One region of the Chromobacterium sp. ATCC 53434 genome, then DNA from elsewhere that is predicted to be linked to it. Evidence: predicted binding sites of a transcription regulator. Region 1 holds the regulator's gene; each other region holds the start of a gene.
What was found. The regulator HrcA, encoded in region 1, represses chaperone genes, less so after heat shock. The targets are predictions, from matches to a motif close to ATTAGCACTCGNNNNNNNCGAGTGCTAAT.
Positions count from the first base shown of each region.

Region 2: the regulator HrcA is predicted to act here: its motif matches at 2,487-2,515, upstream of rpoH (RNA polymerase sigma factor RpoH).
Region 3: the regulator HrcA is predicted to act here: its motif matches at 6,057-6,085, upstream of groES (co-chaperone GroES).

Region 1 covers NZ_CP025429.1:3,233,738-3,243,379, forward strand. Annotated here, with positions in the region: gene CXB49_RS14420 (YbaB/EbfC family nucleoid-associated protein) at 1-295, opposite strand, end outside; gene dnaX (DNA polymerase III subunit gamma/tau) at 301-2,229, opposite strand; gene mltB (lytic murein transglycosylase B) at 2,324-3,367, opposite strand; gene hrcA (heat-inducible transcriptional repressor HrcA) at 3,414-4,433, opposite strand; gene recA (recombinase RecA) at 4,592-5,644, shown strand; gene recX (recombination regulator RecX) at 5,644-6,102, shown strand; gene CXB49_RS14450 (SRPBCC domain-containing protein) at 6,106-6,564, shown strand; gene alaS (alanine--tRNA ligase) at 6,628-9,261, shown strand; gene CXB49_RS14460 (GNAT family N-acetyltransferase) at 9,382-9,642, shown strand, end outside.
Region 2 covers NZ_CP025429.1:4,267,632-4,277,273, reverse strand. Annotated here, with positions in the region: gene CXB49_RS18985 (PglL family O-oligosaccharyltransferase) at 1-1,512, shown strand, start outside; gene rpoH (RNA polymerase sigma factor RpoH) at 1,593-2,456, opposite strand; gene ftsX (permease-like cell division protein FtsX) at 2,585-3,493, opposite strand; gene ftsE (cell division ATP-binding protein FtsE) at 3,490-4,143, opposite strand; gene ftsY (signal recognition particle-docking protein FtsY) at 4,205-5,356, opposite strand; gene rsmD (16S rRNA (guanine(966)-N(2))-methyltransferase RsmD) at 5,592-6,146, shown strand; gene CXB49_RS18955 (YfhL family 4Fe-4S dicluster ferredoxin) at 6,248-6,499, shown strand; tRNA gene CXB49_RS18950 (tRNA-Tyr) at 6,639-6,723, shown strand; tRNA gene CXB49_RS18945 (tRNA-Gly) at 6,777-6,850, shown strand; tRNA gene CXB49_RS18940 (tRNA-Thr) at 6,876-6,950, shown strand; gene tuf (elongation factor Tu) at 6,991-8,181, shown strand; tRNA gene CXB49_RS18930 (tRNA-Trp) at 8,189-8,264, shown strand; gene secE (preprotein translocase subunit SecE) at 8,331-8,687, shown strand; gene nusG (transcription termination/antitermination protein NusG) at 8,687-9,220, shown strand; gene rplK (50S ribosomal protein L11) at 9,321-9,642, shown strand, end outside.
Region 3 covers NZ_CP025429.1:4,072,572-4,082,213, forward strand. Annotated here, with positions in the region: gene CXB49_RS17970 (Nif3-like dinuclear metal center hexameric protein) at 1-60, opposite strand, end outside; gene rfbB (dTDP-glucose 4,6-dehydratase) at 486-1,544, shown strand; gene rfbD (dTDP-4-dehydrorhamnose reductase) at 1,550-2,470, shown strand; gene rfbA (glucose-1-phosphate thymidylyltransferase RfbA) at 2,484-3,356, shown strand; gene rfbC (dTDP-4-dehydrorhamnose 3,5-epimerase) at 3,373-3,915, shown strand; gene groL (chaperonin GroEL) at 4,010-5,650, opposite strand; gene groES (co-chaperone GroES) at 5,700-5,987, opposite strand; gene CXB49_RS18005 (glycosyltransferase) at 6,145-7,251, opposite strand; gene rfbF (glucose-1-phosphate cytidylyltransferase) at 8,379-9,152, shown strand; gene rfbG (CDP-glucose 4,6-dehydratase) at 9,149-9,642, shown strand, end outside.

The sequences.
Region 1 (9,642 bases):
TCAGGCCGTTGGTGAAACCGGACATCCGCTCCTGGGTGGTGGCCTCGACCTTGCGCACCGCGTCGTTGAACGCGGCGGCGATCAGGTCTTCCAGCATTTCCTTGTCGTCCATCACGCTGTCGTCGATGGCGACGCGCTTGACGTCGTGCGAGCAGCTCATCGTGACCTTGACCATGCCGGCGCCGGACTGGCCCTCCACTTCCACCTGGGCCAGCTCGTCCTGGGCCTTCTTCATGTTTTCCTGCATTTGCTGGGCCTGCTTCATCAGGCCGGCGATTCCTGCTTTACCGAACATCGCGGTCACTCCTGTACGGGTTGAATGGTCTCGATGAGCAGCGTGGCGCCCAACTCGCGCACCATCTGCTGCACCACCGGATCGTTTTGCATGCATTCTCGGGCGACGGCCAGCTGCTCCTGACGCAGCCTGGCGTCGGTCATCGCCGGGGTTTCCATCCCCAGCTCCTCCACCGTCACCGTCAACTCCACCGGATGGCCGAAACGTTCGGCCAACGCGGCTTTCAATTTTTCCTGGTAATCGCGTCCGCTCATGTGGCGGAAGCTCTCCGGCACCGCCAACTCCAGCCGCTGCTGGCTCCAGCGCTTCAGCACCGCGTTGTGCGCCAGCATCCGCGCCGCGCCGAGCTTGACGCCCAGGTCGGCCACCAGCCGCTGCCAGTCGCCGTCGAAGTCGTAGGCGATAAGCGCGGACGGCTCGTCCTCCAGCGGCGGCGGCTGCATATAGGCCGGCATCGCGTCGTCGTCGGACCACGGCGCGTCGACAACCTCGTCGTCATCGTCGCGCTCGCTCTCCTCGTCCTGAGCCGCCGGCGCGGGCCGGACCTGGACCGGCGCCGGCTGCGGCTCGGACCGAATCTCGGGCTGCGCCGCCGGAGCCGGCTCGACGGCGGCCGGCTTCGGCCTGGGCGCGGGCTCGGGTTCCGGCTCGACGGCCGGGACAGGCTCGGCCGCCGCGCGCGGCTTGCCGTTCAGACCGGCGGCCTGCAACGCGCGCGCCGCCGGCGACATGCCGCGCTGCGCCGGCACCGAGGCGCTGGCGACCGACGCGGCGGATGCGGAAGCCGATGCCGGGCGCGACTGGGCCGGCGCGGCCGGACGCGTCGGCGCGGCGCTTTCCGCCGGCGCCCTGGCCGGATGGAAGGCCAGCATCCGCAACAGCGTCATATTGAAGCCGGCATGCTCGTCCGGCGCCAACGCCAGGTCCTTGCGGCCGTGGATGGCGATCTGGTAGTACAACTGCACATCTTGCGGCGCGATGGCGTCGGCCAGCGCGAAAATCGTCTCGCGCTCCGGCTCGTCGTCGGCCAGCGCCGTCGGCACCGTCTGCGCCAGCGCCAGTTGCTGCAGCAGCACCGCCAGCTCGGACAGCGCGGAATCGAAGCTGACGCCGCGCTCGGCCAGGCTGTCGGCCTCGGCCATCAGCGCCGCGCCGTCGGCGGCGGACAGCGCCTGCAGCAGCGTGAACAGATAGCGGCGGTCCACCGCGCCCAGCATCGCGCGCACGCCGTCTTCCCTGACCTCGCCGAGACCGTAGGCGATGGCCTGGTCCAGCAGCGACTGCGCGTCGCGCATCGAGCCGGACGCGGCGCGGCCCAGCAGCGCCAGCGCCGGGGCCTCGTACTGTATGCCCTCGACGTCCAGCATGTGGGCCAGATGGGTCGACACCTGCTGCGGCGTCATATTGCGCAAGGAGAACTGCAGGCAACGCGACAGCACCGTCACCGGCACCTTCTGCGGGTCGGTGGTGGCCAGAATGAATTTGACGTGGGCCGGCGGCTCCTCCAGCGTCTTCAACATCGCGTTGAACGCGCTTTTCGACAGCATGTGCACTTCGTCGATGATGTAGACCTTGAAGCGGCCCATCGTCGGCGCGTACTGGGCGTTCTCCAGCACCTCGCGGATATTGTCGATGCCGGTGTTGGACGCGGCGTCGATCTCCAGCAGGTCGACGAAGCGGCCGGTATCGATCTGGCGGCAGGCCTGGCATTCGCCGCAGGGCTCGGCCGTGGTGCCGGTCTCGCAGTTCAGGCTCTTGGCCAGGATGCGGGCAATGGTGGTCTTGCCGACGCCCCGGGTGCCGGTCAGCAGATAGGCGTGATGCAGCCGCGCCTCCTTGAGGGCGTTGCTGAGGGCGCGGACCACGTGCTCCTGGCCGACCAGGTCGGCGAAACGCTTGGGGCGCCACTTGCGGGCAAGGACTTGATAGCTCATGGGGGCGGATTTTAATGGCAATTGCCGCGCAAGGCGACAGGTTTCACCGGCGCGGCCGCGGGGCGGCGCCGGTGTCGGGGACGGCCGCTGCCGCCTACAGCCCGGCCGAGGCCGGCTCCGGCCGCTGCGCCAGCGCCGCGTAGTAGCGCTGGCGCACCTGGCCGGCGATCTCCTGCACCGCCTTGGCGTACAGCGTGCTGCGGTTGTAGCGGGTGATCGCGTAGAAGTTGTTCAGGCCCAGCCAGTACTCGGTGACGCCGGGCGAGGTTTCCAGCGAAAACAGCACCGCCGGCACGTCGTCGGCCAGCGGCGCCTGCGGCGCCACGCCCATCTTGCGCAACTCGCCCACCGTGTAGTGCAGCTTGAATTTGTCGGCCAGCAGCTTGTCCACCTGGGCGCCCGGCGCCACGCTGGCCGGCGCGACGATGTCGTCGCCGTGCCGCCAGCCGTGCAGCTGGAAGTAGTTGGCGACGCTGCCTATCGCGTCGTGCGGATTGTTCCAGATGTCGCGGTGGCCGCTGCCGTCGAAGTCCACCGCCCACTTGCGGTAGCTGGACGGCATGAACTGCGGCAGGCCCATCGCGCCGGCGTACGAGCCTCTCAGCGTCAACGGGTCCTTGCCCTCCTCCTTGGCCAGCAGCAGGAACTGGGTCAGCTCGCCGCGGAAGTAGTCGGCGCGGCGCGGGTAGTCGAAGCCTATCGTCGACAGCGAATCCACCAGCCGGAAGCTGCCGGTGTTGCGGCCGTAATGGGTCTCGACGCCGAGGATGGCGACGATCACCTCCGGCGCCACGCCGTATTGACGCTCGGCGCGGGCGAGCGCGTCGGCGTTGGTTTGCCAGAAGGCCGCGCCGTCGGCGATCAGCTTGTCGTTGACTGTGGACGCGCGGAACTGGTACCACGGCCGCGAGGTCGACGGCTTGTCCAGTATCCGGATGATGTTGGGCTTCAGTTCGACATTGGCGAACACCGCCTCCAGCTCGGGGCGGCTGAACTGGCCGCCGGCCACTTGCTCATCGATATAGCGCTGCACGTCGGGGCGGCCGAGAAAGGCCGCGTCGGCCAGCGCCGGCTGGGCGGCGAACGCCAGGGCCGCCAGGATGGCCGCGCCGGCCAGTTTCGGAATAGGGTTCATCATTTTGCTCGTTCTCTTGTCGGAATGTCGGGATGGCGCGGGCGCGGACTCAGTCGCGGAAGGACAGCGCGTTGCCGACCAGCCTCGCGGTGATGTCGACGATGGGAATCACCCGCTCGTAGGCCATGCGGGTCGGGCCGACCACGCCCAGCGTGCCGACCACCTGGCCGTTGATGCAATAAGGGGCGGTCACCACCGAGCATTCGTCCAGCGTCACTACTCCAGACTCCTCGCCGATGAAAATGTTCACCCCCTGCGCCCCGCGCCCCTGCGCCAACAGCTTCAACAGCTCGGTCTTGCGCTCGAACACGCCGAACAGCTCCCTGAGCCGGGACAGGTCGTCGGACAGGTCGTGCACCTGGAACAGGCGCGAGCCGCCGCTGACCACCACGTCCTCGCTGCCCTGCTCCAGCGTCTGCTGGCCCAGTTTCACCGCCGCCGCCATCAGCTCGGCGATGTCGCCCTGCAACTGCCTCAGCTCGCTCTCCACCCGCAGCGCGACGGCGCTCAGCCCTTGCCCGGCGTAGTGCTGGTTGATGAAGTTGCCGGCCTCGACCAGCTCGGACGGCGTGTAATCGCGCTCGGTCAGCAGCAGGTGGTTCTGCACGTCGCCGTCCAAGGTCACCAAGATCATCAACACCCGCCGTTCGGACAGGCGCAGGAATTCGATCTGGCGGAAGGCGACGTCGCTGCGCTGCGGCGTCAGCACCACGCCGGCGAAACTGGTCAGTTCGGACAGCAGCGACGACGCCGCCTGCGCGATGCGCTGCGGGCTGCCCGGTTGCAGATTGGCCTCCAGCTCGTGGCGCGACAGCTCGTCCAGCGGCCGTATCGTCAGCAGCCTGTCGACGAACAGCCGATAGCCGCGCGCGGTCGGCACCCGGCCGGCCGAGGTGTGCGGCGAGGCGATCAGGCCCATGCCCTCCAGATCGGCCAGCACATTGCGGACCGATGCCGGCGACAGCTCGATGCCGGGCAGCAGCGACAGGGTCTTGGAAGCGACCGGCTGACCGTCGGCGATGTAGCGTTCGATCAGCGTCTTCAGCAGATGTTGGGCGCGTTCGTTCATCATGACCCCATTGTACACATCCTTCACCGCTCCAAAAGGGGACGTGGCGGGGCTTTAGGACCATGGCACGAAAACCGCGGCCGCAAGCTGCTGTTCGCTCTCTGGTTTTCTGCGATAATCGCCCCCATCATTGGTCCGAACACCCCATTGGAGACAGCATGGCTTCCGAAGACAAGAGCAAGGCGCTGGCCGCCGCCCTCTCCCAGATTGAAAAGCAATTTGGCAAGGGCTCCATCATGCGCATGAGCGACAACCAGATCAACGAAAACCTGCAGGTGGTCTCCACCGGCTCGCTGAGCCTGGACCTGGCGCTGGGCGTCGGCGGCCTGCCGCGCGGCCGCGTGGTCGAAATCTACGGCCCGGAGTCGTCCGGCAAGACCACCCTGTGTCTGCAAGCAGTGGCCGAGATGCAAAAATTGGGCGGCACCTGCGCCTACATCGACGCCGAAAACGCGCTGGACCCGCAATATGCGCAAAAGCTGGGCGTCAAAGTCGACGACCTGCTGATCTCCCAGCCGGACACCGGCGAGCAGGCGCTGGAAATCTGCGACATGCTGGTGCGCTCCAGCGGCGTCGATCTGATCGTGATCGACTCGGTCGCCGCGCTGGTGCCGAAGGCTGAAATCGAAGGCGAGATGGGCGACAGCCACGTCGGCCTGCAAGCCCGCCTGATGAGCCAGGCGCTGCGCAAGCTGACCGGCAACATCAAGCGCACCAACACCCTGGTGATCTTCATCAACCAGATCCGCATGAAGATCGGCGTGATGTTCGGCAACCCGGAAACCACCACCGGCGGCAACGCGCTGAAGTTCTACGCCTCGGTGCGCCTGGACATCCGCCGCACCGGCGGCATCAAGAAGGGCGAGGAAGTGATCGGCAACGACACCCGCGTCAAAGTGGTGAAGAACAAGGTTTCCCCGCCGTTCCGCCAGGCCGATTTCGAAATCCTGTACGGCGAGGGCATCTCCCGCCAGGGCGAAATCATCGAGCTGGGCGTCAAGCACGGCTTCATCGACAAGTCCGGCGCCTGGTACGCGTACAACGGCCAGAAGATCGGCCAGGGCAAGGACAACACCCGCGAGTGGCTGAAGGCCAATCCGGCGATCGCCGCCGAGATCGAGCGCAAGATCCGCGAAGCGGTCGGCGTCAAGATCGAGATCAACGAAAGCCAGGGCGACGAAGAGTTCGCCGACGACGCCCTCGACGCCTGATGGCGGCGACAGGCAAAAGCCTGAAGGCGCGGGCCGCCGAACTGTTGTCCCGCCGGGAATACACCCGGCGGGAACTGGTTCGGCGGCTCGCGCCTTTTGCCGACAGCGAGGACGAGCTGAACGCGGCGCTGGACGAGCTGGCCGCCGCCGACTGGCAGTCCGACGAACGCTTCGCCCACCAGTTCGCGGCCAGCAAGGGCGCCAAGTTCGGCAGCCGGCGCCTGGCGCAGGAAATGCGCCAGCGCGGCGTCGCCGACGACTCGATACGCGAGGCGCTGTCCGGCCAGGACGACCTGGCCAGCGCGAGAGAGCAATGGCGCAAGAAGTTCGGCCGCCTGCCGGCAGACGCGGCGGAGAAGGCCAAGCAATACCGTTTCCTGGCGCAGCGCGGCTTTCCGGCCGACGTGATCCGCCGGGTGCTCGCCGGCGGCGCGGACGACGACTTCTACGAGGACTGAGCCATGGCAACGCGCAGCATCGCCACCGAGATCGACATCGCCGTCAGCCCGGAGCGGGTGTGGCAGGTGCTGATCGACTGGCGGCGCTACCCGGAGTGGAATCCGTTCATCGTCGGCCTGCACGGCCGTCACGAGACCGGCGCCAGCCTGGTGGCCACCGTCCATCCGCCGGGCGGCCGCCACCAGACCTTCCGGCCGCGGCTGATCGAGTTCGCCGCCGGCAGCCTGCTGGCCTGGCGCCGAAAATGGCTGGTGCCCGGCCTGCTCGACGGCGAGCGCCGCTTCCGGCTGGAAGCGCTGGACGACGGCGGCACCCGGCTGCATCACCGCGAGGATTTCTCCGGCCTCCTGCTGCCGCTGATAGGCGACGGGCCGCTGGAACGCGCTCGCCTAGGCTTGCTGCAAATGAACCAGGCGCTGAAGCGGCGCTGCGAAGCGCTTGCCAGCCAGGCCCCGGCTTGACACAATCAATGGATTCGTCCCGGCACGGCGCCCGGACCAGATTTTGAAAATTGACCGAAAATCATGAAAACCTCTGAAATTCGCAAGAAATTCCTGGATTTCTTCGCCTCCAAAGGCCACCAGGTAGTTCCCTCCAGCAGCCTGATCCCCGGCAACGACCCGACGCTGATGTTCACCGTCGCCGGCATGGTGCAGTTCAAGGATGTATTCCTCGGCTTCGAGAAACGCGACTACAGCCGCGCCACCACCAGCCAGAAATGCCTGCGCGCCGGCGGCAAGCACAACGACCTGGAAAACGTCGGCTACACCGCGCGCCACCACACCTTCTTCGAAATGCTGGGCAACTTCAGCTTCGGCGACTACTTCAAGCGCGACGCCATCACCTTCGCCTGGGAATTCCTGACCGGCGAGCAATGGCTGGCGCTGCCGAAGGACAAGCTGATGGTGACGGTGTACGCCACCGACGACGAAGCCTACGACATCTGGCACAAGACCGTCGGCGTGCCGGCAGACAAGATCGTCCGCATCGGCGACAACAAGGGCGCGCCGTACGCGTCCGACAACTTCTGGACCATGGGCGACACCGGCCCCTGCGGCCCGTGCACCGAGATCTTCTTCGACCACGGTCCATCGGTCGCCGGCGGCCCTCCGGGCAGCCCGGACGAGGACGGCGACCGCTTCATGGAGATCTGGAACAACGTCTTCATGCAGTTCAACCGCGACGACGCCGGCACGCTGCATCCGCTGCCGAAGCCGTCGGTCGACACCGGCATGGGCCTGGAGCGCCTGTCCACCGTGCTGCAGCACGTCAAGTCCAACTACGAGACCGACGCGCTGGCCTGTCTGGTGCGCGCAGCCGCCCGCGAAACCGGCGTCGAATACAGCCAGGACGTGCCGTCGCTGAAAGTGATCGCCGACCACATCCGCGCCTGCTCCTTCATGGTCGCCGACGGCATCCTGCCGTCCAACGAGGGCCGCGGCTACGTGCTGCGCCGCATCGCCCGCCGCGCGATCCGCCACGGCTACAAGCTGGGCCAGAAGGGCCTGTTCTTCCACAAGATCGTCGCCGACCTGGTCGCCGAGATGGGCGAAGCCTATCCGGACTTGCGCGACAAGCAGGCGCATATCGAAGACGCGCTGCGCGCCGAGGAGATCAAGTTCGCCGAGACGCTGGAAATCGGCATGGGCCTGGTGGACTCCGCGCTGGACGGAGGCAAGACTGAGCTTGACGGCGACACCATCTTCAAGCTGTACGACACCTTCGGCTTCCCGGTGGACCTGACCGCCGACATCTGCCGCGAACGCGGCATCCACGCCGATCTGGAAGGCTTCGAGCGCGCGATGGAGGCCCAGCGCGAGCGCGGCCGCGCCGGCTCCAACTTCAAGATGAGCGGCAAGATCGCCTACGACGGCGACGACACCCGCTTCCACGGCTACGACAACAGCAGCGTCGACGCCAAGGTCCTGGCGCTGTACAAGGGCACCGAGCCGGTCGACAGCCTGTCCGCCGGCGACGAAGGCATCGTGGTGCTCGACCACACCGCCTTCTACGCCGAAGGCGGCGGCCAGGTCGGCGACGTAGGCGAAATCTCGGCCGCCGGCGGCATCGCCGCGCTGTTCGACGTCGCCGACACCCAGAAAATCCAGGGCGCGGCCTTCGGCCACAAGGGCCGGCTCGCCCGCGGCGCGCTGAAGGTCGGCGACGCCGTCACCGCCACCATCGACCTGCACCAGCGGCTGGCCAGCGCCCGCAACCACTCGGCCACCCACTTGCTGCACGCGGCGCTGCGCCATGTGCTGGGCGGCCACGTGGTGCAGAAGGGCTCGCTGGTCAACCCCGAGCGCACCCGCTTCGACTTCGCCCACGGCGAGGCCGTCAGCGCCGCGCAGATCGCCGAGCTGGAACGCGTGGTCAACCACGTGATCGCCGCCAACTACGAGGTCAAGGCCGAGTTGATGGGCATGGAGGCCGCGCAGAAGTCCGGCGCGATGATGCTGTTCGGCGAGAAGTACGGCGACGAGGTCCGCGTGCTGACCATGGGCGATTTCTCCGCCGAGCTGTGCGGCGGCACCCACGTCAAGCGCACCGGCGACATCGGCCTGTTCAAGATCGTCGCCGAGAGCGGCGTCGCCGCCGGCGTGCGCCGGATCGAAGCGGTGACCGGCCAGGGCGCGCTGGCCCACATCCAGGCCCAGGACGCGCTGATCAAGGAAGCCGCCGCCGCGCTGAAGGCGCAGAGCAGCGACGAGGTGATCGCCAAGATCGCCGCGCTGCAGGACGGCGCCAAGGCGCTGGAGAAGGAACTGGCCAAGCTGAAGGGCCAGCTGGCCGCCTCCGCCGGCGACAGCCTGGCCGACGCCGCCACCGTGGTCAATGGCGTCAAGGTGCTGGCGGCCGAGCTGCCGGGCGCCGACAACACCGCGCTGCGCGAAACGCTGGACAAGCTGAAGGACAAGCTGGGCTCCGCCGCCATCGTGCTGGCCGCCAGCGGCGACGGCAAGGTGGCGCTGGTCGCCGGCGTCACCGCCGACCTGACCGGCAAGATCAAGGCCGGCGAACTGGTCAACTTCGTCGCCCAGCAGGTGGGCGGCAAGGGCGGCGGCCGTCCGGACATGGCCCAGGCCGGCGGCACCCAGCCGGAAAACCTGGACGCCGCGCTGAAAGGCGTCCAAGCCTGGGTGGCGGCCAAGCTGTAAACCTCGTCCGCTGACGCAAAACGGCCACATGATTGTCATGTGGCCGTTTTTATTCTAAGTTATTATTGTGAGTATGGTTCTTATTTGTAATGTTCTCTATCAAGTATTTCGGAGGATGTCATGAGCGAGACCGAATTCCGCCTGGCCCGCAACGATGATCTGCCCGCCGTCTACCTGCTGATCCAGCAAGCGTTCGGCCCGCTGCAACAACGGCTGCCCACCCGCCCAACCGCCCTCGACGAAACCGTCGCCAGCCTCAACGGCCACCTTTCCAACGGCTGCCAGATCTTCCTCATCGCCCAGGGACCCCGCCTGCTGGCCTGCCTGCTGGTGCAACCGGCGACCGTGGGCTGCGTCGAGGTCAAGCGCCTCTGCACCCAC
Region 2 (9,642 bases), 1.0 Mb from region 1:
TACGCCACCGCGCTGGGCTGGCTGGCGCTGGCGCTGCTGGCCTCGATGACCGCCTCGCTGCGCAGCGCCTTCGGCGAGCGCGAGTTCGCGGTGTGGCTGGCGCGCGCCATCATTGTCGGCGGCCTGGTGCAGTCGCTGATAGGCGCCGCCCAGCTGACCGGCCTGGCGCCGGTGCTGGGCCTGTTCTACGACGGCTCGCATCCGACCACCAACATCTTCGGCCACATCGGCCAGCGCAATCAGTACGCCCACTATCTGATGTGGTCGGTGATCTCCGGCGTCTACCTGTTCGCGGTGGGCCGGCTGGGCCGAGGCTGGCTGACGGCACTGACCTTGTGGATGGCGCTGATGCTGGCCTGGGCCGGTTCGCGCACCACGCTGCTCTACCTGTTGGCGATGGCGGCGCTGGCCGCCTTGTGGTGGTGGCGCAACCGCAACGAGACCTCGCGCCGGCTGCTGGCGGCGATGTCGGCGGTCTGCGCGGTCGTTCTGGCCGCCCAGTTCGCGCTGCCGCTGGTCAACCACCTGGTGTCGCTGCTGACCCACGCCGATGTGGAGAACGCCTCCGGCGTCGCGCGGCTGGCCGCCAACGGCGACGATATGGGCGCGCGCCGCTTCACCGAGATGCACAAGGCCTGGATGACCTTCCAGGCGCACCCGCTGTGGGGGGTGGGCTGGTCGCAGTACGCCGCCGAGAGCGTGCGTTTGCAGCAGCTGCCGCAATTCGCCGCCGCCGGCTACAACAGCGGCCTGTTCACCAATGCCCACAATCTGGTGCTGCAACTGCTGGCCGAGATGGGCGGCGTCGCCACCGTGCTGGTGTTGGGCGGCTTCGTCTGGGTGCTGCTGCCGTTCTTCCGCCGCCGCGCCGAGCCGGAAGGCGTGCTGGCGCTGGGCTGCCTGGCGGTGACGCTGACCCACAGCATGCTGGAATACCCGCTGTGGTATTACTATTTCCTGGCGATGCTGGTCTTGTTCGCCGCGATGGCGCCGCGCGACGAAAAGACCGCGGCCTGGCCGCTGCGGCTGCCGCTGCTGGCGGCGCTGGCATGGGTGGGCTGGCTGTCGATCAGCACCACGCCGATGTTCTGGGAGCTGGTCAATCTGTACACGCCGACCGGCAACGCGCAGAAGGACGCCAAGCGCACCGAGCGCCTGATAGCGATCGTCGACACCAAGCCCTTGTTCGCCTACCACGCGCTGTACACGCTGGACGACTATCTGCCGATCAACCGCGACAATCTGCGGCAGAAGCTGGCGCTGGAGGACAAGCTGACCGCCTTCCGTCCGTATCCGGACGTGATGCTGAAGCGCGCGCAGATGGAAATCCTGGCCGGCCAGCAAGCGAAGGCCGAACAGACGCTGCGCACCACGCTGGCCTCGTTCCCGACCTATGCCGGCCAATTCCTGGAGACGCTGGGCGATCAGGACCCGGCCTGGGAGCCGCTGCGCAGGATCAGCCGCGAAGCCTACGACAGGCTGCCGGCCAAGTTCCGCACGCTGCAGGAGTGAGGCAAGGCTCCCCGCCGCCGGCGGGGAAATGAAAAAAGCCGCTCGAATCTCGAGCGGCTTTTTGTTTGCGGGCGGCGGGATCAGTTGTCCAGCACCACGCCCTCGCTGAGCGCGGTCTTCATCTTGGACAGCGCCTTGGCCTCGATCTGGCGGATGCGTTCGGCCGACACGCCGAATTCCGCGGCCAGCTCGTGCAGCGTCGAGCCGCTGTCGTCGGCCAGCCAGCGGGCCTCGACGATGCGGCGGCTGCGGGCGTCCAGCGCCGACAAGGCGTATTCCAGGCCTTCCGACTGCAAACGATCGAAGGCGCGGCGCTCCAGCGCGCGGGTCGGCTCGCTGTGGCTGTCGGCCAGCCAGTCTATCGGCGCGTAGCTGTCTTCGTCGTCGCTGTCGGCGAGCAGCGACAGGTCCTGGCCGTTCATGCGGATTTCCATCTCGCGCACTTCCTCGGGCTTGACGCCCAGGTCTTCGGCGATGGACTTGGCTTCCTGTTCGGACAGCGCCGAGAAACTGCTCTTCATGCTGCGCAGATTGAAGAACAGCTTGCGCTGCGGCTTGGTGGTGGCGATGCGCACCAGGCGCCAGTTGCGCAGGATGAATTCGTGGATTTCGGCCTTGATCCAGTGGATGGCGAACGAGAACAGGCGCACGCCGCGGCCCGGTTCGAAGCGCTTGACCGCCTTCATCAGGCCGATATTGCCTTCCTGGATCAGATCCGCCTGCTGCAGGCCGTAGCCGGCGTAGCCGCGCGAAACCGATACCACCACGCGCAGATGCGACAGCACCATCTGCCGCGCCGCTTCCAGATCGTTTTCTTCCTGGAAACGGGTGGCGAGCTCGGTTTCCTGCTCCGGCGACAGCATCGGAACGCTGTTCACCGCCTGGATGTACTGCTCCAGGCTGCCGCTGGTGGACGGGACCGGAAGAGCAAATGTTGTGTTCATTGCGATGGCTACCTCCTTGGGTAGTGCTATGTTAGCACTCGAGTATGGAGAGTGCTAGCAAGGAAAGGTTCCCCGGTCAATGATATTTGGCAATCGACGCGATAGTGGAAACCTTTCACCCGGCATATTTATTGCGGCTCAGCCTTGCGAAGATGATGGTCGGCGGCCAGCCGCGCGCCCAGTATCGCCAGCACCGCGGCGATGGCGATCAGCGCCGCCAGCTCCTGCGGATCGAGCACGCGCAGTTCCACCCGTTCGCCGTACAGTATCGCGAACTCGCGTATCGCCGGATTGGCCGACGCGGCCAGCCAGCAGGACAGGCCCCAGGCCAGCAGCGCGGCGAACACCCCCTGCCACATCGCGTGGTACAGGAAGGGGCGGCGGATGAAGCTGTCGGTGGCGCCGATCAGCTTGGACACGGCGATCTCGTCCTGGCGGGCCAGGATCTGCATCCGGATCGCGTTGTGGGTGACCAGCACCAGCGCCAGGCCCAGCGCGGCCGCCAGGAACCAGGTCAGCTTCCTGCCCATCTCCACCATGCCGTACAGGCGCTTGGCCCAATGGGCGTCGAACTGCGCCATCTCCACCATCGGCAGGCCGGACAGCTCCTTCTGCAGCATTTCCAGCTCGCGCGGTTCCAGCGACTTCGGATTCACCACGAAGGCGTCCGGCAGCGGGTTGCCGTCCAGGCCGTCGGACAGGCCGGACAGTCCGTTGCGCGTCTCCAGGTCCTGCAGGGCCTTGTTCTTGCCGACGAAGGTGAAGCCCTTGACCTTGGGATGGTGCGCCAAGGTGCTCTGCACGGCGGCGATGTCGGCCTGTTCGGACGTCAGTTCCATGAACAGCGTGATCTGCGGGGTGGCGGTCAGGCGGCCCACCCAGTCCTGCACGCTGCTGACCGTCAGGTACAGCGACAGCGGCAGGGCCAGCGCCAGCGCCAGCATCAGCAGCGTCAGCAGGCTGCCGAACGGTTGGCGCAGAATCTTGATCAGCGCCTGCTTGGCGCTTTGCCAGTTCAGATAGAGAAAGTGTTTCATGCGGCGAACTGTCCTTCCCTCAGGCGGATGATGCGGCGACCGTAATCTTCCATCAGCGTTTCGTCGTGCGCGGAAATCAGCACGGTGACGCCGACCTGATGGAAGGACTTGAACAATTCCATGATGTCCAGCGCGTAGGCGCGGTCCAGATTGGCCGACGGTTCGTCGGCCAGCAGGATGCTGGGGCGGTGCACGACGGCGCGGGCGATGCACAGCCGTTGCTGTTCGCCGCCGGACAGCCGTATCGGCATGCTCTTTTCCTTGCCGAGCAGGCCAACCTTGTCCAGCGCGGCGCGCACCCGCTTGGCGGCGTCGCGGCGGTCGAAGCCTATGATGTCCAGCGGCAGCATCACATTGTCGAACACGCTGCGGTCGAACAGGATCTTGTGGTCCTGGAACACCATGCCCAGATGCTGGCGCACGTAGGGCACCTGGCTGGCGCGCAGCTTGGACAGATTCTGGCCATTGACCAGCACCGCGCCGCTGGTGGCGCGCTCGATGCCGGCGATCAGTTTCAGCAGCGTCGACTTGCCGGCGCCGGAGTGGCCGGCGAGGAAGACCATTTCGCCGGTTTCTATCGTGAAGGACAGGTTCTTCAGGGCTTCGTTGCCGCCGGGATAGCGCTTGGTGACCTGGTCGAACTGTATCATGTGGTGATTTCCCGCTGTTTGGGCTGAGAAGGGCGGCCGCTCCCGGCGGCCGCCGAGGCGCTTATTCGAACAGCGCGTCGATGTAGTCGCGGCTGTCGAACGGCCTCAGGTCGTCTATGCTTTCGCCTACGCCGATGAAGCGCAGCGGAATCGGCCGCTGCTTGGCGATGGCGGCGATGACGCCGCCCTTGGCGGTGCCGTCCAGCTTGGTCAGGATCAGGCCGGTCAGACCCAGCGCGTCGTCGAAGGCCTTGACCTGGCTGACGGTGTTCTGGCCGATATTGGCGTCCAGCACCAGCACCACCTCGTGCGGCGCGTCCGGCAGCGCCTTCTGGATCACCCGCTTCACCTTCTTGATTTCCTCCATCAGGTGTAGCTGGGTCGGCAGCCGGCCGGCGGTGTCGGCCAGCACGATGTCGATGCCGCGGGCGACGGCGGCCTGGATCGCGTCATAGCAGACGGCGGCGGAGTCGCCGCCCTGCTGCGCGATCACGGTGACGTTGTTGCGCTCGCCCCAGGCGATCAGCTGCTCGCGGGCGGCGGCGCGGAAAGTGTCGCCGGCGGCCAAGAGCACGCTCTTGCCCTGGCTCTGGTAGTACTTGGCCAGCTTGCCTATCGACGTGGTCTTGCCGGCGCCGTTGACGCCGGTCATCATGATCACGAACGGTTTCTTGCCTTCCACGTTCAGCGGCGACTGCAGCGGCCCGATCAGCTCTTGCAGCGAATCCTTCAGCGCGCCCTTCAGTTCGGACGAGTCCTTCAGGCCTTTCAGCGACACGCGCTCGCGCACGTCCTGCAGCAGGTGGGCGGTAGCGTCGATGCCGATATCGGCGGTCAGCAGCACCGTCTCCAGTTCCTCGTACAGCTCCTCGTCTATCTTGCCGCCGCCGAACAGGCCGGCCAGCTGCTTGCCGAGTCTGTCGCGGGTCTTGGACAGGCCGGCCTTCAGCCTGTCGGTCCAGCTCATTTTCTTCAGCGACGCCGGTTCGGCCGGTGCCGCCGGCGCTGCGACGAGGGCCGCCGGCGCGGCGGCGGGCGGTGCGGATGGGGCGGGCGCTTCGGAGACTGTCGCCGCGATGTCCTCGTGTCGCGGTTCCGCGGCGGGCTGGATCGCTTCGGGCGCTGCGGGAATCGGCTCCGGCACGGCCGGCGCCGGGGTTTCTATTTGCGGCGTCGCCGCCGGCGGGGTCTTTTTCTTGAAGAAGCTAAACATGCGTCAATGGGCCAGAAAAGCGGTAAATGGCTAAATTGTATCCTCAAACGCCGCCAAGTACAGAATCGGCTGGCGTTCCGGCCATCGAACCGACTGGCTCGAGTAGAAACATATATAAGGTATCGATGCGGAATTTCGTCCCGCATGCGACAGATTCTTCGCCTGGCGCGCGCGATTGAGGCGCTAAAGTCCTGATCAGGTTAAACTCTTGCGCTTGTTTGAAGAGACGAGAGTCATGAGTCAGTCACGTAACAAGGTCAGAATCATCGGCGGCGACTACCGGCGCCGCCTGCTGCCGTTCCCCGACGCCGAAGGCCTGCGCCCGACGCCGGACCGCGTCCGCGAAACGCTGTTCAACTGGCTGGGCCAGGATTTGTATGGCAAGAGCTGTCTCGATCTGTTCGCCGGCAGCGGCGCGCTGGGTTTCGAGGCGGCGTCGCGTTCGGCGCGGCGGGTGGTGATGGTGGAGAAGTCCCGCAAGGCCTATGAGTCGTTGCAGGCCAATCGCCAGCTGCTGCAGGCCGCGACGCTGGAAGTGCAGGCCGGCGACGCGCTGCTGTATCTGAAGAACAGCCGCGAGCGCTTCGATGTGATCTTCGTCGATCCCCCTTACGACTCCGATCTGCTGGAACAGGCGCTGCCATTGCTGGCGGAGCGCCTCAGCGACGACGGCGTCGCCTATGTCGAGGCGCGGCGCTGGCCCGATGCGCTGCCCGAGGGCCTGGTCGAGCAGCGGCGAGACAGGGCCGGCACCGTGCAGTACGGCCTGCTGCGGCGTCAGCCGGCATAGCGCCGGGTCCGCGCGACTCATATAGATATAAGCAATGCGAACTTGCGAGCCGGAATCGCGGGTGACAGAATTCATGTTGTGGAATACTTGAGGAATTTACTATGTCTTTGATGATTACCGACGAATGCATCAATTGCGACGTCTGTGAACCGGAGTGCCCGAACAACGCGATCTCGCAGGGCGAAGAGATCTATCAGATCGACCCGAATCTGTGCACCCAATGCGTCGGCCACTATGATGAGCCGCAGTGCCAGCAGGTCTGTCCGGTCGATTGCATCCCGCTGGACCCCTCCCATCAGGAGACCCAGGACGAGCTGCATCAGAAGTATCTGAAGATTTCCGGACAGGGCTGATATCCGCAAGTCCCTGATCGAAAAGGAAACGCTCCGCCGCTTGCGGAGCGTTTTTTATTTCGGAGCGAAAAAGTTCTATTTTTTTCGCGAAAGGTGTTGACGGAGGGGGAGGCTGTCTATAATATTCGGGTCTCTTTCAGGAGGGATTCCCGAGCGGTCAAAGGGATCAGACTGTAAATCTGACGGCTCTGCCTTCGAAGGTTCGAATCCTTCTCCCTCCACCAGAATTTAGATGAAGCGCTTGGCTGTGAAGTCAGCTTCTCGTTGTTGAAGCCAGGCGGGTGTAGCTCAATGGTAGAGCAGAAGCCTTCCAAGCTTATGACGAGGGTTCGATTCCCTTCACCCGCTCCAAGCGTTTGATGTAGCCTGTTTAAGGGCCCATGTAGCTCAGGGGTAGAGCACTCCCTTGGTAAGGGAGAGGTCGGCAGTTCAATTCTGCCCATGGGCACCACCACTATTTATTTGCTTGTTTCGTATTCAGGAAATTTGCCATGGCTAAGGAAAAGTTCGAGCGGACCAAACCGCACGTAAACGTCGGCACCATCGGTCACGTGGACCATGGTAAAACCACTCTGACCGCTGCTATCACCACCATTCTGTCGAAGAAGTTCGGTGGCGAAGCCAAGGACTACTCCCAGATCGACAGCGCGCCGGAAGAAAAGGCTCGCGGTATCACCATCAATACCGCGCACGTTGAATACGAAACCGAAGCCCGCCACTACGCTCACGTAGACTGCCCGGGTCACGCCGACTATGTGAAGAACATGATCACCGGCGCGGCTCAGATGGACGGCGCGATTCTGGTGTGCTCGGCCGCTGACGGTCCGATGCCGCAAACCCGCGAACACATCCTGCTGTCCCGTCAGGTTGGCGTTCCGTACATCATCGTCTACCTGAACAAGGCTGACCTGGTTGACGACGCCGAGCTGCTGGAACTGGTTGAAATGGAAGTGCGCGATCTGCTGTCTTCCTACGACTTCCCGGGCGACGACACCCCGATCGTGACCGGCTCCGCTCGTTTGGCGCTGGAAGGCGACCAGTCGGAAATGGGCGAACCGTCGATCTTCCGTCTGGCCGACGCTCTGGATAGCTACATCCCGACGCCGGAACGCGCCATCGACAAGCCGTTCCTGCTGCCGATCGAGGACGTGTTCTCGATCTCCGGCCGCGGCACCGTGGTGACCGGTCGCGTTGAGCGCGGCATCGTCAAGGTCGGCGAAGAGCTGGAAATCGTGGGCCTGAAGGCTACCGTGAAGACCACCTGCACCGGCGTGGAAATGTTCCGCAAGCTGCTGGACCAAGGTCAAGCCGGCGACAACGTTGGCGTGCTGCTGCGCGGCACCAAGCGTGAAGACGTGGAGCGTGGCCAGGTTCTGTCCAAGCCGGGCAGCATCACCCCGCACACCGACTTCTCCGCTTCCGTGTACGTTCTGTCCAAAGACGAAGGTGGCCGTCACACCCCGTTCTTTGCGAACTACCGTCCGCAGTTCTACTTCCGTACGACCGACGTGACCGGCGCGATCACGCTGGCCGAAGGCGTGGAAATGGTAATGCCGGGCGACAACGTTGAAATCACCGTTGCCCTGATCGCTCCGATCGCGATGGAAGATGGTCTGCGCTTCGCTATCCGCGAAGGCGGCCGTACCGTCGGCGCCGGCGTGGTTGCCAAGATTATCAAGTAAGGTTTAAAGGCCAGTAGCTCAATTGGTAGAGTATCGGTCTCCAAAACCGAGGGTTGGGGGTTCGAGACCCTCCTGGCCTGCCAATTAAGACCAGCCGGCGCTCTGCGCCGGTTGGTCTTTTGTCGCATATATGCGAGAGAAGATTCGACATGGAAATGCAAGATAAGATCAAGTTGGTGTTGGCTGGTCTTGTGGTGGTTGCCGGCATCGTCGGTTTCTACCTGATCCCCGATGGGCAGGGCCTGTTGCGCGCGCTGGCCTTCGTGGTCTCCATCGCGCTGGCTGCTGGCGTGGTGTGGACCTCCGCGCCGGGCAAGGGGCTGGTGGTTTACGCCAACGAGTCCATCGTCGAGGCTCGCAAGGTGGTTTGGCCGACACGCAAGGAGGCGACGCAGGTGACGCTGATGGTGTTCGTATTCGTCACGGTGCTGGCGCTCTTCATGTGGCTGGTGGATTCCAGCCTGTCCTGGCTGTTTTACGATGTGATTCTCGGTCGAGGTAGATAATGGCAATGCGCTGGTATGTGGTACACGCTTACTCCGGTTTTGAGAAGAGCGTGCAAAAAGCGCTGCGTGAACGTATCGAGCGTTCCGACATCGCAGATCAATTTGGTCAGATTCTGGTGCCGGTGGAAGAGGTTGTGGACGTCAAGAACGGCCGCAAGTCGATCACCGAGCGCAAATTCTTCCCCGGCTATGTGCTGGTGGAGATGGAGATGACCGACGACACCTGGCACCTGGTGAAAAGCACGCCCAAGGTGACCGGCTTTGTTGGCGGCACCGCCAACCGTCCGGCGCCGATTTCCAAGAAGGAAGTCGAGGCCATCATGCAGCAGATGCAAGAGGGCGTGGAAAAGCCGAAGCCGAAGGTGTTGTTCGAGGTGGGCGAAAGAGTCCGCGTCATCGATGGCCCGTTCAACGATTTCAACGGCAGCGTCGACGAAGTCAACTACGAGCGCAACAAGCTGCGCGTGTCGGTACAGATCTTCGGTCGCGACACGCCGGTTGAGCTGGAATTCAGCCAGGTGGAAAAGCTGTAAGATTACGCTTGGCAACTTTGTGGAAAGCGTGTAACATTCTGCGCTTTCGTCCGGGAAGCGAACGGCTGTTCGCGCTATACCCATTTTAGGAGTTTTAATCGTGGCAAAGAAAATTGTCGGCTATATCAAGCTGCAAGTGCCCGCTGGCAAAGCCAACCCGTCGCCTCCGATCGGTCCGGCACTGGGTCAGCGCGGTCTGAACATCATGGAATTCTGCAAGGCCTTCAATGCCCAGACTCAGGGCATGGAGCCGGGCATGCCGATTCCGGTTGTGATCACCGCCTACGCGGACAAGTCCTTCACCTTCACGATGAAGACCCCGCCGGCTACGTTCCTGCTGAAGAAGGCCGCTGGCATCAAGTCCGGCTCCGCCAAGGCGCACGTGGACAAAGTTGGTAAAGTGACCCGCGCTCAGCTGGAAG
Region 3 (9,642 bases), 840 kb from region 1:
CTTGTAACGCCAAGGCTCCAGGCAAACGTCCAGGATATTGAGCAATTCGTTAAGCTGCATTGAGTTCATGTCCTAAATATCGATTACCGGCACCGCTTTGTCATCATGGCGAACGCATTCTGTACCGTCGGCGCCGACGCACAAGTTTTGCCGAATGTTTTCAAAGCCGATAAAATCGGCGGGTCCGTATAGGCATCGCCTATATCGGCGCGGCCCCCGGCCGCGAATCAAACCGCTTGAATCAAGACGCGACGACGCGACACGGAATCAAGGGGTTTGGCAATCACGCTGAATCACACCGGACACGGAATCAGGCGCCGAGCGTCCCGCATCCGGATGCATCTTCCCGCAGGCGGCGCGCGCGTCTACACATTGCGATCAAGACACCGGCTCCGCGGCACGATCCGCCCGGCCCCGAAACCGGCACGAAACGGCGTCGGAACACCAGTCCGCCGGGCATCACCCGAATCATACAGGAAGCTTCAATGACCATTCTCGTCACCGGCGGCGCCGGATTCATCGGCGGCAATTTCGTTCTGGACTGGCTGGCGCGTCACGATGAAAAGCTTGTCAACCTGGATGCGCTGACCTACGCGGGCAATCTGGAAACACTGCAAGCGGTGTCGCGGCACCCGCAACATGTCTTCGTCCGAGGCGATATCGGCGACAAGGACGGCGTCGCCGCGCTGCTGCGCCAGCACCAGCCCAGGGCCATCGTCAATTTCGCGGCGGAAAGCCACGTCGACCGCTCCATCCACGGGCCGGCCGATTTCATCCAGACCAATATCGTCGGCACCTTCAATCTGCTGGAGTGCGTGCGCGAATACTGGAGCGGCCTGGACGACGAGAAGCGCGCGGCCTTCCGCTTCCTGCACGTTTCCACCGACGAGGTCTACGGCACGCTGCAGGCTGGCGACGCGCCGTTCGCCGAGACCCACCGCTACGAGCCGAACAGCCCCTATTCGGCGTCGAAGGCCGCTTCGGACCATCTGGTGCGGGCCTGGCACCACACTTACGGCCTGCCGGTGCTGACCACCAATTGCAGCAATAATTACGGCCCCTACCATTTCCCGGAAAAACTGATTCCGCTGGTCATCCTGAACGCGCTGGCCGGCAAGCCGCTGCCGATCTACGGCGATGGCCAGCAGGTGCGCGACTGGCTGTACGTCAAGGATCACTGCGGCGCGATCCGCCGCGTGCTGGAAGCCGGCGCGCCCGGCGAGACCTACAATGTCGGCGGCTGGAACGAGAAGACCAATCTGGAAGTGGTCGGCGCGATCTGTGCCATCCTGGACCGGACCCGGCCGCGCGCCGACGGACTCAGCTATCGGGAGCAGATTCAGTTCGTCTCCGACCGTCCCGGCCACGACCGCCGCTACGCGATCGACGCCGGCAAGCTGGAACGCGAGCTGGGCTGGCGGCCGGAGGAGACTTTCGACAGCGGCATCGCCAAGACCGTCGAATGGTATCTGGCCAATCCGGAGTGGACAGAACATGTCAGCAGTGGCAGCTACCGCGACTGGCTGAACAAACAATACGGTTGAACACCATGCCCCGCATCCTCATCACCGGCAGCAACGGCCAGGTCGGCCACGAACTGGCGCGCAGCCTGGCCCCGCTGGGCGAACTGATCGTCACCGACCGCCGGCAACTCGATCTCGGCGGCTCGCCGGCCGAAATCGAGCAGGCACTAGAACGGTTCCGGCCCGACATCATCGTCAATCCGGCCGCCTATACCGCGGTGGACCGGGCCGAGAGCGACGAGGCCGCCGCCCAGGCGGTCAATGCCGTCGCGCCCGGCGTCCTGGCCCACTGGGCCGCCAGGCATCGGGCGCTGCTGGTGCACTACTCGACCGATTACGTCTTCGACGGCGGCGGCCAGCGGCCGTGGCGCGAAGACGATGCGACGGCTCCGCAATCGGCCTACGGCCGCAGCAAGCAGGCCGGCGAGGAGGCGGTGCGCCGCGAGACCTCGTCCCACCTGATTCTGCGCACCAGCTGGGTGTTCGGCGCCCATGGCGGCAATTTTCTGAAGACCATGCTGAAGCTGGGGCAGGAAAGGCCTGCGCTGAAAGTCGTAGACGACCAGATAGGCGCGCCGGCCTCGGCCGCCTGGATCGCCGACGTGACCGCCGAGCTGATCCGGCAATACCTGGCCGCGCCGGCCGGATTCGCCTGCGGCACCTACCATCTCGCGCCCGCAGGCGAAACCAGCTGGCGCGGCTATGCCGCCTATCTGCTGAAGCGCGCGGCCGGCCTGGGCCTGCCGCTGGCGCTGGACCCGGAACGCATCGAGGGCATTCCCAGCAGCGAATACCCGCTGCCGGCCAAACGCCCGGCCAATTCCCGGCTGTGCTGCGACAAGCTGAAACAGACGTTCGGCATCGAACAGCCCGCCTGGCAGGCCGGCGTAGACCAGGTCCTGGCCCAGCTGCTGCCGGCCGAAGACAACCACGCTCCGCGCGGATAAAAGGAAAACCATCATGAGACGCAAAGGCATCATTCTGGCGGGCGGCTCCGGAACCCGGCTGTATCCGGCCACCATCGCGGTCAGCAAACAGCTGCTGCCGATCTACGACAAGCCGATGATCTACTACCCGCTGAGCACGCTGATGCTGGCGGGCCTGCAGGACATCCTGATCATCTCCACCCCGCAGGACACGCCCCGCTTCCAGCAGCTGCTCGGCGACGGCAGCCAGTGGGGGATCAATCTGCAATACGCGGTGCAGGCGAGCCCGGACGGCCTGGCCCAGGCCTTCCTGATCGGCGAGTCCTTCCTCGCCGGCAGCCCGTCGGCGCTGGTGCTGGGAGACAATATCTTCTACGGCCATGAATTCTCGACGCTGCTGCAGAGCGCCAACGCCCAGGACGACGGCGCGACGGTGTTCGCCTACCGCGTCAGCGATCCGGAGCGCTACGGCGTGATCGAATTCGACCAGCGGGGCAAGGCGCTGTCGATCGAGGAAAAACCGGCGCAGCCGAAGTCGAACTACGCGGTGACCGGCCTGTACTTCTACGATCCGCAGGTCGTCGAGATCGCCAAGAACATTCAGCCGTCCCCGCGGGGCGAACTGGAGATCACCGACGTCAACAACCACTATCTGCAACAGGAACAGCTGACGGTGCAAACCATGGGACGCGGCTACGCCTGGCTGGACACCGGCACCCACGAGTCGCTGCTGGAGGCGGGCCAGTTCATCGCCACGATAGAAAACCGCCAGGGCCAGAAGGTCGCCTGCCCGGAAGAGATCGCCTTCCGCCAGGGCTGGATAGGCGCGGAGCAGGTCATGCGCCTGGCCCAGCCGCTGCAGAAGACCGGTTATGGCCGCTACCTGCAGGCGATGCTCGCGAACTAAATCCCGGACGGAACACATGAACGTAATCGATACCGACATTCCCGCAGTCAAGATCATCGAGCCCAAGGTATTCGGCGATGAGCGCGGCTTTTTCTTCGAAAGCTTCAATCACCAGCGCTTCGAACAGGCCATCGGCCATGCCGTGACCTTCGTGCAGGACAACCACAGCCGCTCGGGCAATGGCGTGCTGCGCGGCCTGCACTACCAGCTGGACCCGCATCCGCAGGGCAAGCTGGTGCGCGTCGTCGCCGGCGCGGTGTTCGACGTCGCCGTCGACATCCGTCCCGGCTCCGAGACCTTCGGCCGGTGGGCGGGCGTGGAATTGAGCGCCGCCAACAAGCGCCAGTTGTGGATTCCCGCCGGCTTCGCCCACGGCTTCCTGACGCTGAGCGACGACGTGGAATTCCTGTACAAGACGACCGACTACTGGCATCCGGAGCTGGAGCGCAGCATCGCCTGGGACGATCCCGAGCTGGCGATCGCCTGGCCGCTGAGCGGCGCGCCGACGCTGTCGGCCAAGGACCAGGCCGGCGCGCCGTTCGCCTCGCTGAGGGGCTGAGTCGCAGCCCCATAAGCAAACAGCCCCGCAGGCTTGCGCCGCGGGGCTGTTTGTTTTGGCAGGCATGCGAACATGCCCGCCTGCACGGCTCGATTTACATCATGCCGCCCATGCCGCCCATGCCGCCCATGTCCGGCATGCCTGCGGCCGGCTTGTCTTCCGGCAGCTCGGCGATCATGCAGTCGGTGGTCAGCATCAGACCGGCTACGGAAGCCGCGTGTTGCAGCGCGGAGCGGGTCACCTTGGCCGGGTCCAGCACGCCCATTTCCAGCATGTCGCCGTATTCGCCGCTGGCGGCGTTGTAACCGAAGTTGCCCTTGCCTTCCAGCACCTTGTTGACGACAACCGACGGCTCGTCGCCGGCGTTCTTGACGATCTGGCGCAGCGGAGCCTCGATCGCGCGCAGCACGATCTTGACGCCGGCTTCCTGCTCGGCGTTGTCGGTCTTCAAGCTTTCCAGCGTCGCGCGGGCGCGCAGCAGGGCCACGCCGCCGCCAGGCACCACGCCTTCTTCAACGGCTGCGCGGGTCGCGTGCAGCGCGTCTTCGACGCGGGCCTTCTTCTCTTTCATTTCCACTTCGGTGGCGGCGCCAACCTTGATCACGGCAACGCCGCCGGCCAGCTTGGCCACGCGCTCTTGCAGCTTCTCGCGGTCGTAGTCGGAAGTGGCTTCTTCGATCTGCTTGCGGATCTCGCCGACGCGAGCCTGGATGGTGGCGGCTTGACCGGCGCCGTCGATGATGGTGGTGTTTTCCTTGCCCACTTCAACGCGCTTGGCTTGGCCCAGTTGGTCCAGAGTGGCCTTTTCCAGGGTCAGGCCGACTTCTTCGGCGATCACTTCGCCGCCGGTCAGCACGGCGATGTCGTTCAGCATGGCCTTGCGGCGGTCGCCGAAGCCCGGAGCCTTGACGGCGACGACCTTCAGGATGCCGCGGATGGTGTTCACCACCAGCGTGGCCAGCGCCTCGCCTTCGACGTCTTCGGCGATGATCAGCAGCGGACGGCCGGACTTGGCCACCTGCTCCAGCACCGGCAGCAGGTCGCGGATGTTGGAGATCTTCTTGTCGAACAGCAGGATGAACGGATTGTCCAGAGCGGCGATCTGCTTGTCCTGATTGTTGATGAAGTACGGGGACAGGTAGCCGCGGTCGAACTGCATGCCTTCCACCACGTCCAGCTCGTTGTTCAGGCTCTTGCCGTCTTCAACGGTGATCACGCCTTCCTTGCCCACTTTTTCCATCGCATTGGCGATGATTTCGCCGATGTCGGAATCGGAGTTCGCGGAGATGGAACCCACCTGGGCGATTTCCTTGGAGGTCGCGCACGGCTTGGCGATCTTGGCGATTTCGCCGACCAGCGACACCACGGCCTTGTCGATGCCACGCTTCAGGTCCATCGGGTTCATGCCGGCGGCGACGAACTTCATGCCTTCCTGCACGATGGCCTGGGCCAGAACGGTAGCGGTGGTGGTACCGTCGCCGGCCACGTCGGAGGTCTTGGAAGCCACTTCCTTGACCATCTGGGCGCCCATGTTCTCGAACTTGTCCTTCAGTTCGATTTCCTTGGCGACCGACACGCCGTCCTTGGTGATGGTCGGCGCGCCGAAGGAGCGGTCCAGCACCACGTTGCGGCCTTTCGGGCCCAGGGTCACCTTGACCGCGTCGGCCAGGATGTTGACGCCGGCCACCATCTTGGTACGGGCGGATTCACCGAACTTAACGTCTTTAGCTGCCATGCTTAACTCTCCAGAATTCTGTCTTTAAAGTGATCGGATCAGGGTCGGATTACTCGACGATGCCCATGATGTCTTCCTCGCGCATCACGAGGACTTCATTGCCGTCGACCTTGACGGTCTGACCGGAGTACTTGCCAAAAATCACTTTGTCGCCGGTTTTCAATTCCAGCGGACGGCGCTCGCCGTTTTCCAGGATCTTGCCGTTACCAACGGCCAGGACCTCGCCCATGTCCGGCTTCTCGGCCGCGGCGCCCGGCAGAACGATACCGGAAGCGGTCTTTTCTTCAGCCTCGAGGCGCTTGATAACAACACGGTCGTGCAGGGGACGGATTGCCATTGATCTCTCCTAATGCGGTGGCTGTTTGAGAGTTGAAAACCAAAATCTATCTGGGTAGCGGTCAAGCGGATTAGCACTCGACCATCGCGAGTGCTAATAATAGGGACGACGCGGGGGGTTTTCAAGAGGGGCGGCCGCCCCTCCGGAAACAACGGCCTCAGCGGACCGTCGTGGAACGCCGCAACACCAGCCAGCGCGGCGTGCGGAAACGGATGATCATCCGGTAGACGGCCATATAGGCCATCACGAACAGCAGGCAGAAGGCGGCCAGCACCTGGGTGCTCTGCCAGAACAACATCGCCGGCACCACCGAGATGCTGGACAGCGCCCACAGATACGGCGAGGTCAGGCTGTTGCGCAAGGTCAGGTGCATCGCGTCCTTGGAGCCGACCATCCAGCGCACCAGCCGCTTGTACACCAGCATGTGCAGATGCAGGCCGTCGGGCATGCCGGGCGACATGCCGCGCAGAAATTTCTTGCGGTAGATCGAATACAAGGTCTCGAACACCGGGTAGATCACGCACAGCATCGGAAACCACGGCGATACCTGCGGATGGCGCGCCACCAGCAACACCGCCACCTCGGCGATCATGAAGCCCACCAGATAGGCGCCGCCGTCGCCGGCGAAGATCAGTCCGCGCGGGAAGTTCCAGAACAGAAAGCCGGCGATCGCGCCTATCATCGCGAAACAGACGCCCAGCAACAGCGGGTCCTGTACCTTGAACGCGACATAGGCCATCGCCAGGAAGATGAAAATGGCCACCACGCCGGACAGGCCGTTATAGCCGTCGATGATGTTGACCGCGTGCGCGACGCCGCCGACCGCCACCACCGTCAGCAGAAAGGACAGCACGGCGAAATGGCTCAACAGCGAGTCCAGAAACGGAATGTCGAGCCGCGTCAGCCCGGCGCCCAAGGCGAAATAGGCCAATGCCGCCGATACGAAGGTGGCCAACAGCCGCGGCAGCGGACCGATCTTCTTGGTCATGTCCTCGGCCAGGCCGGCGCAGAAAGCCGGCAAAGCCACGGCCAGCAGCAACAGGATGTCCAGATCACGCAACAGCCAGGCCAGCACGCAGCAACCGCCCAGCAAGCCCACCGCCAGCGGCACCCCGCCCACTCTGGGCACCGGCAGCGCATGGAATTTCTGCACCCCGCCCAGGTCGTGATCGGAGGTGAAGCGCTCGTGCAGATGGCTGAAGTGAATCAGGAACATCGCGACGAACAACGATAGAAAAGTCGAAATTATCAGAATTTGTAGCATAAGTTTTCGCCGACAGTTCAGATTGAGAAAGTCCGGGGCCGGCGGCGCGATGGGTCATCCCCCCTGCCACACCAGAACCGCCAATACCTCCACCGGGACCCATACCTGCGTCCAAACAACCGATATGACCATGTCGCAAACAAAAAGCTCCCGCCCAGCCGGCCATGCCGCCAACGCGCAAGCCCATTACCGCAGCAAACCCATGCATACAGACATTCAACCCGATACCGCGCATGCTCAATCTCCCGCATGCGCCGCCGCATTATAAGCTGGCAAACCCGCGCAGCCAAAACAAGCGCGCGCCAATCGCCTCTTGCATCCGATTTCGAAGTCGATTTACCCTATCCTCCTCACGAATGCTGGCGTCTTATCCGAATGAAAGCGGCGCGACAAGCGGGACGGCTCCGGCGCTGACGCGCACCGGTGGCGCATGTCGGGCAAAAACGCCGCGCGACCGCGCGATATTTCGCTGCCGACGCAAGACCGTCGCCCTGGGCGTTTGGTCAGGGGGGGAATGCCACCCGGTTCAGGAAAAATAAGCGACAATCACCGGCTCCGGCTGGAAGCGTGACTCCGCAGGCAAAAATGGCAATCGCATGCGTCGACAATGTCCGGCGCCAACGATTGGCAGGTCAAATCATGCGGAGAGTGCTATAAATCCGATTAGAGTCGGTAAAAACGACCGCGTTCCAAAACGAAGAAAACAATAATCAAGCAGGGAAACAAAAGCGCTGCGTTCATCCCTGAAAAAGCATCTGCCTGACATACGTTTACGCTGCAAATAAAACAAGCTCGTCCCGACAATCCGTCGGAAGACAGCCGAACGATCCAGAACCTGCATTGCCAATTGCACAGGGGGATTTGCAAGCCATGTCGATCAGTCCAGCCGCATTCCACGAGGGCAGCGCTTCCTGCGCCATGCCGCCTCCTCTTCGTCCGAGCGCCGTCTGCCGGCAATCATTTCCCCTGCGACAGACATTCCGTCCGCAGCCACGCGCCAACGACCGCATGCGCGGCCAGTCATAAATTCATACGCGCCTTTACATAGCAACGATACGCAGCCGCCGCATCCTTGAGCGGGCGGGCGCACCCATTTCCGGAATTCCGTCCAGGGAGGAAGTATCGAGATGAAAGCCGTCATTCTTACCGGTGGCCTCGGCACCCGAATCAGCGAGGAAACGATAGCCCGGCCGAAACCGATGGTGGAAATCGGCGGCAAGCCGATACTGTGGCACATCATGAAAATCTACTCCCATTACGGGATCAACGACTTCGTGATCTGCTGCGGCTACAAGGGCTATGTGATCAAGGAATACTTCGCCAACTACTTCCTGCACATGTCCGACGTCACCATCGACATGTCGAACAACCGGATGGAGGTGCATCAGCGCTACGCCGAGCCCTGGCACGTGACGCTGGTCGACACCGGCGAGCACACGATGACCGGCGGCCGCCTGAAACGGGTGCGCAAATATCTGCAGGACGAGGACGCCTTCTGCTTCACCTACGGCGACGGCGTCGCCAACATCCACATCGGCCAGCTGATCGACTTCCACAAGACCCACGGCGCGCGCGCCACGCTGACGGCGGTTTATCCGCCGGCCCGCTTCGGCGTGCTCGACATCCAGGGCCATATGGTCTCCACCTTCCAGGAAAAGCCCAAGGGAGACGGCGGCATGATCAACGGCGGCTTCTTCGTGCTGTCGCCGTCGGTGATAGACCTGATTCCCGACGACAGCTGCGTCTGGGAAAAAGAGCCGCTGGAAACACTGGCGGCACAGGGACAGCTGGCGGCGTTCGGCCATGACGGCTTCTGGCACGCGATGGACACGCTGCGCGACAAGCTGCATCTGGAAGAGTTGTGGAAAACCGGCCGAGCCCCGTGGAAGGTCTGGGAATGAATCCCGACTTCTGGCGCGGCAAGCGGGTTTTCCTGACCGGCCACACCGGCTTCAAGGGCGGCTGGCTGGCCCTATGGCTGCACGCCCTCGGCGCCGAGGTCACCGGCTACGCGCGGGAGGCCCCTCCCGGTCTCAGCCTATACGAGGCCGCCGGCGTCGGCGACGCGATGCAGGCGTCCGTCATCGCCGACATCCGTGATCCCGAGCGGCTGCGCGAGGCCATGGCCCGGGCTCGTCCCGACATCGTGCTCCATCTGGCGGCGCAGGCGCTGGTCCGGCCATCCTACGACAAGCCGGTCGATACCTACGCCGCCAACGTAATGGGCACCGTCTACCTGCTGGAGGCGGTGCGCTCGACGCCGACGGTGCGCGCCGTCGTATGCGTCACCAGCGACAAATGCTATGAAAACCGCGAGTGGCCGTGGGGCTACCGCGAGAACGAGGCCATGGGTGGCTACGACCCGTACAGCAGCAGCAAGGGCTGTGCCGA